Regions from separate parts of the Brevibacillus sp. MS2.2 genome, predicted to be linked through region 2. Evidence: predicted binding sites of a transcription regulator. Region 2 holds the regulator's gene; the other holds the start of a gene.

Region 1 (4,426 bases), on a different contig from region 2:
ATTGGTGGGAGTGAGTAAAATAAACGAAACGAGCCCTAGAAGCGATTCTAGAGGCTCGTTTTTTTTAAAACTATTTAGTTGTTCAATCTCTCTTATTTACCTTGATTCGCTTCTTTCTGATAAGCTACCGCGATTTTCGCAGCTACTTCAGCATTGTGTTTCACCAGCGCGATGTTCGTTGCCAAGCTCTTGCCTTCTGTCAGCTTTTTCACTTTATCGAGCATGAATGGCGTTACCTGTTTACCTGCAATGTTGTTTTCTTTTGCTTCTGCGAGTGCTTTTTGGATCACAGCCTCGATTTCCTGGTGGTTGAGTGCATCGGATTCTGGTACTGGGTTCGCGATAATCATACCGCCTTTGAGTCCCAGATCCCATTTGGTGTTCATCATCTTACCGACTTCTTCCGGTGTATCGATGCGCATGTCTACGCCAAATCCGCTTTCGCGAGCGAAGAAGGATGGGAATTCATCTGTGCGGTAGCCCACAACTGGTACACCTTGTGTTTCCAAATATTCGAGGGTGCGGCCGATATCGAGGATCGATTTCGCCCCTGCGCATACTACAGCTACATCAGTTTGCGCCAGCTCAGTCAGGTCAGCAGACACGTCCCAAGTGATTTCGCCTTCACGGTGTACCCCGCCGATACCACCAGTTGCAAACATGTGGATGCCAGCCATCTCAGCTGCGATCATGGTAGCGGCTACTGTAGTCGCACCGATTTTACCGCTAGCCAAAATGTAAGCGAAGTCGCGACGGCTTACTTTTGCTACATTTTTGTTCGTCGCAAACTCTTCCAGCTCGCTGTCAGTCAAACCGATTTTGATTTTGCCGTCCATGATCCCGATCGTAGCTGGTACAGCACCGTTGTCGCGAATGATTTGCTCTACTTCTTTTGCCATTTCAATGTTTTGCGGATATGGCATACCGTGCGAAATAATCGTCGTCTCCAGAGCAACTACCGGCAGGTTGTTCTCCAGTGCGTGGCGTACTTCCTCAGTAAAGGTCAAATATTGTTTCATCTCTTATCGCTCCTTTTCGAATTGTTCTACGGCCAGTTCCAATTGTTCTGCTTTTAATAGAGGAGATACGGACTGCTCTGTTTGCAATGTCAGAGCGGATGCTGCCAATCCAAGGCGACATGCTCTCTGGAAAGACTCTCCGTTTACAATGCCATACAAGAGGCCCGACGCGAACGCATCTCCCGCACCTGTTACATCTACTACTTCCGTTGGATATGGAGCCATATGCTCCTCAACTTCATCGGATTGATAATAAATGCCTTCTTCGCCCAAGGTCACAATGACGTGCTTGACGCCTCGTTCCCTAATCTTGCGGCAAGCCTCGGCGCATTCTTCGATCGTCGTGATCTTCATGCCAGCCATCAGCTCGGCTTCTTCGCGATTCGGCAAAATCGCTTCTACTCCGTCCAATTGCTGTGGGAGCTTCTTTGCTTTTATTGAAGAGACCGGGTCAACGAAGAGCAGGATGTTTTCCTCCCGGCAACGTTCGATGATGTACGCCAAGCAGTCCGCCGGAATGTTTGTATCGATGAAAACCACGTGGGCTGCTGCAATGTGCGACCATTTCTCCGCGAACATCTCCGGTGTGAGAGCATCGTAAATATCCATGTTCGCCAAGGAAACAACCATCTCGCCATCAATATCGAGAAGCGCCGTATACGTTCCCGTACGCTGTGTAGGCAGTCGCCACACTTGGCTGATGTGCACCCCGTGCTTTTTCGTCTCCTGCAAGAGCCATTCGCCTTCTTTGTCCTCACCAATGCTGGTGATGAGTGACGTATTGCAGCCAAGACGACCGAGGTTCTCCGCGATATTCCGTGCCACCCCTCCACACGATTCCATAATCGTTACGGGATTGGATGAGTGTAGACGCACCTGTTGCTTGCCGCGTGCTTTGCGGTCCAGGTTGGCCCCACCGATACAAGCAATCATTCCTTCATCACGAAGTACATAAGCCCGTCCTTTGATTTCCCCGCGTTTGGTCAACTGTGCGATGTAGCCAGCTACCGCTGAACGTGAGATGCCAATCAGATCAGCCAGCTCCTGTTGCGTGATAAAAGGATTTTGCCGGATATGATGAAGGATCTGCATGTCTTTTTCCACGGTCATCCTCCTTTCTTCTGTTTCGCTTTCACAGCTTGTTTACAAACAAAAGTTTATCATGAAGACAACTGTTTGTACAAGCGTGTTTTTTATTTTATTTTTATCTCAATTTGACAAATAGGAATACGATCATGTAGGATTATCTTAAATTAGAGATATCGAAATTTTGATGTATAGGAGGGTCCATATGTCTGACAAACCACTGCGAAATGATCCCCTCGATCTTTTTGTAGTTTTATCAAGGTCATACAACTGGGTTACCGCTCACTCCAATCGTCACATTCGCGAGCATGGACTTAATCCGACTGAATTCGGGGTACTAGAGGTATTATTTCATAAAGGTCCTCAACCATTGCAGCAAATTGGCGAAAAAATCTTGATCTCCAGCGGAAACATCACATACGTTGTGGACAAACTCGAAAAGAAGCAACTGCTCATTCGCAAGCCCTGTTCGGCAGACCGCCGCGTCATTTATGCGGAACTCACAGAAAAAGGGCATCAATTTTTGTCCGAAATCTTCCCTCCTCATCAACTCGCCATTGAGAAAGCGATGGAAGGTCTCACACCAGAAGAACAGCGTCAAGCAATCGAACTGCTAAAAAAGTTGGGACGCACTGCTCAGGCTACTTATTAGATGAGCAGTCCCTCCTACCACTACAATCGTTTCAAAAAAGTGTTGACAAACGATCTGATACGTAATAATCTTAAAATCAAGATTTACGCATTAAAAGTTAGCAACTTACTAAATGGAAGGGGAATGAAATTTTCATGAGTAAAGTACTTTTTATTAAAGCAAACGATCGCCCAGTTGAGCAGGCAACAAGTGTAAAGCTGTACGAAGCTTTCACGAAAGCATACAGAGAAACACATCCAAATGACGAAATCGTTGAGTTGGATCTGTTTGCTGAAAACCTCCCTTATTACGGTAACGATATGCTGACTGCTATGTGGAAAGCAGGAAACGGCATCGAGCTGTCTGCTGATGAGCAAAAACGTGCTGACTTGGTTAACAAATACCTGAACCAGTTTACAGAAGCAGACAAAATCGTATTTGCTTTCCCAATGTGGAACTTCACTGTTCCTGCTGTTCTGCACTCCTATATGGATTACCTCTCCCAAGCAGGCAAAACATTCAAGTACACTGCTGAAGGTCCAGTTGGTCTGATGGGCGACAAAAAAGTAGCTCTGTTGAGCGCACGCGGTGGCGTTTATTCCGAAGGGCCTATGGCTGAGATTGAAATGGCAAACAAATACGTTCGCACGATCCTCGGCTTCTGGGGCATCAGCAATGTAACTGAAGTGATCGTAGAAGGTCACAACCAATTCCAAGACAAAGCAGCTGAGCTCGTTGCAGCTGGTGTAGAAAAAGCAGCAAAACTGGCGGAATCCTTCTAAGGCCCGCCAGCCTTTTTGGACAAATATCTCAAAATAAAGATATACTAATTAAAAACAATTAAGGAGAGATGAAAAGTGTTGGATACTGGATTGTTGTTAATTCGTTTGGTCATCGGTTTGACGTTTGCAGGTCATGGTGCGCAGAAGTTGTTTGGCTGGTTTGGGGGTTATGGTTTGAAAGGAACAGGCGGCTGGCTGGAGTCCATCGGAGTAAAACCTGGCGTAGCGATGGCCTTTGTCGCTGGATTCGCTGAACTCGTTGGCGGTCTGATGTTTGCGGCAGGCGTAGGTATCTGGGCAAGTTCTATTTTGCTTGCTTTCACAATGCTGGTTGCCATTCTGAAAGTACACGGTCAAAATGGATATTGGGTCACACAAAACGGATTCGAATACAACCTCACGTTAATCGCAGTTGTTATTGGTGTAGCGTTGATCGGTCCAGGCGCATACGTTTTGTTTTAATGGTGACTCCTCACCACCCGTAAGTCAGCAATCGTACTAAGGGAGGAACATCAGATGGAAATCCTCGTCTACAAACAGGACCAGCAAGCAAAAGGACATTTTGGCGACGGTGAAATCGTAGAGAACAAACCAATTGGCTTCCCTCATGAAGGCTCCGTTGTCAAACGGGTAGGACCACTATTTTACTGGGCATGGGCAAAATCACTGAAGACATTTGAAATTCCGCTGCACCCTCACTCCGGCTTCGAAATTTTGTCGTACGTCCTTACAGGGACAGTCGGACATCGGGACACGCTCGGAAATCTTCAAGAGGTGTCGACAGGCGGCGCGCAGATCATGCAAACCGGTTCAGGCGCGTACCATGCAGAAGAGCTTGGCAAGGATACGGATATGTTTCAAATCTGGTTTGAACCGCATCTTGCACAAACGACGAAGCAACCTCCGAC
Region 2 (4,426 bases):
GAACAGAGGTCCATTACCCGATAAATGTCACGGGAACAAAAGTTGTAGACTGGAGTTATTAATACTACACATATGTTGAATAGTAACTTTGGCAACTTTTTTAACATAAGTTATAGACTGATCCCTATAAATAAGCAGCATCAGACTAAGACTTGGAAAATAAGGACTTTGACTGCTGCTGTTATATAACGTTATCTCTCACAACGAAAACATGAAGAGGAAGGTCAATCAATGCAAATACTAAAATCTTCATGCTTAGAATGTTAACAATGTGTTACATCATATATAAAGTCAAGTAAATTAATAACTTTAACGATTTTGTTGACACTTAATATAAATGAGCGGATGCCTGTCATCTTAAAAAAAGAGGACGAGGACTTATGGCTTGATCGAGAGAAGTATGATCGGTTGCAGCTCCAGTCGCTGTTTACCCCCTATGATTCCAGCGAGATGATGGTGTATCCGGTATCCACCAAAGTGGGCAGCCCGAAAAATGATGATCCTTCCTGCATTCAAGAAGTAGAGATCGACTCATTGTTTGAAGATGAATCCTTTCGTAGGACCTGAACTCTTTGTCGTAATTCCTGTTCGGTTAACGACTCTAATTGCAACAAAGCCTCGTATGGATCATCACCCGGAATATGAAAGTATCGAGCAAATGCAGGCTCTGTTTTGATGCCGTTTTGCTTCAGAGCTCTGATATGTTGGTACGCATGCACGCCTCCTATGTCTAGCAATCGTGCTTCGATGTCCATATGACGATAGGCATTTTGCTTTTCGACAGCTACCGGTTGAGCAAACAATTCAAACCAAAAGTCAGCTGTGAAAAACGAGATTACGCACGTAGGAGTAGTTTTTACATCTAGGTGTGTCACTTCAAATCCGGGAAAGCATCCAAACGCTGTACGAACAGCTTGCTCAAACTGTTCCAGATCGTGACTCTCGCAAATAATATCCAAATCGCTTTGCACAACGTCAATATCTAATGGGATGGTTCCGGCAAGCACAGGACGGAATTCGGATAGTACCTCCATGATGTGGGTCTGTTGTATCGCGTCCCACGCCGCTTTTTGGCGCATCGTCCCTCTACCCAAGTAAGAAAGATCATGCCAATTTCTCATGAGACTACCTCCAGTCTACTTTCTTTTAAAATAGTTTAGACAAAAGTGAATAAGTACGCAACGAAATTGGTCATCACTCGTATACCTAGATGAAGGGAGTGTAGTAGATGGAAATATTTTTGTGGGTAGTGGTTGTGTTATTGTTCTTGCTAAGCATCGCAGGAATTTTTTTACCCGTTTTACCTGATACGATATTACTGTGGGCGGGCTTCTTGCTCTATCACTTTTTCATTGCAGATCCGGGAGCGGGATTGCCGGCCTCCTTTTGGTGGGGAATGGTCGTTCTAAGTATTCTGCTTTACGGTGCTGACTTACTGACGAACATGTACTTCGTGAAAAGGTACGGAGGGTCCAAATGGTCGTCCATTGCTGCGGCGGTCGGAATTATTCTTGGGATTTTCGTTTTCCCACCGTTTGGTATGCTGATTTTGCCGTTCGTATTCGTCGTTCTTGTAGAGTTAATGGTGCAGAAGCAATCGATGGAGCGAGCAGTGAAAGCGGGCGTAGGTTCATTGATCGGATTTTTGGGCAGTGCAGTCGTAAAAGTCATCTTGCAAGTTTCGATGATCATCTGGTTTTTTGTCGCCAGATAACATATAGAAAACGAAAAGGACAGCCGAGGCTGTCCTTTTTTTACGTGGAAACTAGTGAATGAGTCGATAAACACCGATGACTTTACCGAGAATGGTGACATGCTCCAGAATGATCGGTTCCATCGTGGCATTTTCCGGTTGGAGACGGAAGTGGTTCTTCTCTTTGAAAAATCTTTTGACGGTCGCTTCGTCTTCTTCTGTCATCGCTACGACAATGTCACCATTGTTTGCTACGTGCTGTTGGCGAACGATTACGTAATCTCCGTCGAGAATTCCGGCATCAATCATACTGTTCCCGGAGACGCGCAGCATATAAACCTTGTCAGAAGTCACGATATTGTCTGGAAGAGGGAAGTATTCTTCCACATCCTCAATGGCAGTAATCGGTTGTCCAGCGGTTACTTTTCCGATTACTGGCACACGGACGACAGAGTCTTCGAAATTGTCTTGAAAACGATCTTCATCGGATAGCAATTCGATGGCGCGAGGTTTGGTAGGATCTCGACGAATGAGGCCTTTTTTCTCTAAGCGTGCCAAATGCCCATGTACCGTTGAGCTGGAAGCTAGTCCAACAGCCTCTCCGATTTCACGTACAGATGGCGGATATCCTTTATCACGAACTTCCTTTCGTATGAACTCGATGATGGCTTGTTGTCTACTCGATAATTTTGACATAGAAAGACACCCCTGATTTCTCGAACATATTTTCCTATATTATACCATGGGAGCTTGCGTTCGACAAACATAAGTTCGATTCTTTGTTGACATGAACATATGTTCTCATTTATCATGAGGTTATAAGTGATCAGAACGTATGTTTGTGAGGAGGCTATTATTATGAATTCATCGACTGTTCGTAATCGTTTCGAGAAAAAAGAAGAACGCCGTGTTCGTTTTGGTATCACGAGAGGACAAGCTCTCTTGTTTCTTATTACATTTACTCTCTTTTTTTATTTGTTGACCGAACTAGTGTTTGCTTCTTCGCCAATAGAGGAGCCACAAGGTATAGAAGTAACCGTACAATCTGGAGATAGCCTATGGTCATTAGCTGTTCAATACAATCCAGATCCGCATATGGATGTTCGAGACTATATAATAGAGATTAAAGATGCGAACGGTTTAGAGAGCAACAGGATTTATCCAGGTCAGACTCTCATCCTTCCTGATACTCCGTAAGTGTTCGGCTGTCTTGCGGGATCATTCGAATGTGGTATAATGAAGCGGCACTACTACAGAGTGGGAGGAACCAGCAGTGGTATCTGACGCAGAAATTAAACGCATTAACGAATTGGTCAAAAAATCTCGCGAAGAAGGTTTGACCGAAGAGGAAAAGCTTGAACAAAAAGCATTGCGCCAAAAGTACATTGACGCCGTTAAGCTTTCATTGAGAGCAAATTTGGATTCCATCCGTTATGTGGAAGACCTTGAAGAAAATAAGCCAAAACAGTAAGATAACAATTACTGATACGACAGACATCCTCGCTTGACGCTAGGGTGTCTTTTTCTGTGACATACATAACAGCTTTGATAGCCAAGGAGGGAAAGCGATGGCCTGGATAGCTGTGGCGGTTGGAGGAGCAGTTGGCTCTCTTTTGCGCTACCTATTGTCTTTACTCGCAAACCAACCGGGATGGCCGTGGGGAACCTGGATCGCCAATGTTTGTGGATCTTTGATCATCGGCATCTTGTTCGTGCTAGGGAAAGAACGTGGCATTTTATCTCCGACACTCTATCTTTTATTTGCAACGGGGGTCATGGGAGGATTTACGACGTTCTCTAGCTTCTCCTTGGAAGTGGTCTCTTTTTGGGGAGAAGGCCACTTGTTGCGTGGCACTTTGTACGCTCTTCTCAGTTTGGGAGTCGGACTACTTTCTTGTGCGGTTGGAATATGGTTGGCTAGGCAATGGTCCTAATACGTTCAATGACACGATACATGTGAGGGGGAATGATTGTGAGTACACAGCATCGTGATTATGAATTGGAACAAAAAAAGCTGGATGATACCATTTCAGCGATCGACGAAGAAATGGAGCAGCTTCGTAATGATATTCGCGAGGCAACAGATGACTATGTGAAACAGGTCGTTAACTATAATAAGGCAAAGGATTTGCGTTACCTAGAAGATCAGGGGCGAGAGAAGCCTTATTTCGGCAGAGTGGATTTCTTGAAGGATGAAATCTACGAGCTGGACCAGGTCTACATAGGAAAACGGGGAATTGTACGCAGTGATACGTTTGATTCTGTCGTCGTGGATTGGCGTGCGCCTATCGCCAGTCTTTATTATTCCGGTGAGAGCAAAGACGCGTTTTACCGGATGGGACGCGAGATCGTACGTGGTGAAGTTCGATTAAAGCGTAATTTTGCGATCGAAGACGGAAAGATCGTCGGCATCTATGATGGAGCAGTAAAAGAAACGATTAACCGTGAGATGGGGCATCCCGACGAGTTTTTGCAAGAGGGCTTCATCGATGAATTTTTGGCAGCCAATCTGAATCAGGCGAACGATAGCAGACTAAAAGACATCGTCGCAACGATTCAATCTGAGCAAAATGATATTATCAGGGCGGAAAAAGAACGGCCCATTGTTGTGCAAGGAGTAGCAGGGAGCGGAAAAACGACCATCGCGCTGCACCGACTCTCCTATTTGATTTATAACTACCAGGATTCCATGATGTCCAAAAAGTTCATGGTGTTTGCACCTAACCGGATGTT

What was found. The regulator LexA, encoded in region 2, represses DNA repair genes until DNA is damaged. The targets are predictions, from matches to a motif close to CGAACATATGTTCG.
Region 1: the regulator LexA is predicted to act here: its motif matches at 2,166-2,179, upstream of HP568_RS12335 (carbohydrate kinase).

The regions. Positions count from the first base shown of each region.
Region 1 covers NZ_JABSUZ010000011.1:15,198-19,623, reverse strand. The annotation lists gene HP568_RS29745 (hypothetical protein) at 1-14, shown strand, start outside; gene HP568_RS12340 (pseudouridine-5'-phosphate glycosidase) at 93-1,019, opposite strand; gene HP568_RS12335 (carbohydrate kinase) at 1,023-2,123, opposite strand; gene HP568_RS12330 (MarR family winged helix-turn-helix transcriptional regulator) at 2,311-2,757, shown strand; gene HP568_RS12325 (FMN-dependent NADH-azoreductase) at 2,892-3,518, shown strand; gene HP568_RS12320 (DoxX family protein) at 3,594-3,980, shown strand; gene HP568_RS12315 (pirin family protein) at 4,035-4,426, shown strand, end outside.
Region 2 covers NZ_JABSUZ010000020.1:53,253-57,678, reverse strand. The annotation lists gene HP568_RS18260 (SOS response-associated peptidase family protein) at 319-567, shown strand; gene HP568_RS18255 (DUF4269 domain-containing protein) at 513-1,121, opposite strand; gene HP568_RS18250 (DUF456 domain-containing protein) at 1,229-1,714, shown strand; gene lexA (transcriptional repressor LexA) at 1,766-2,389, opposite strand; gene yneA (cell division suppressor protein YneA) at 2,552-2,890, shown strand; gene HP568_RS18235 (DUF896 domain-containing protein) at 2,967-3,164, shown strand; gene crcB (fluoride efflux transporter CrcB) at 3,262-3,627, shown strand; gene HP568_RS18225 (HelD family protein) at 3,666-4,426, shown strand, end outside.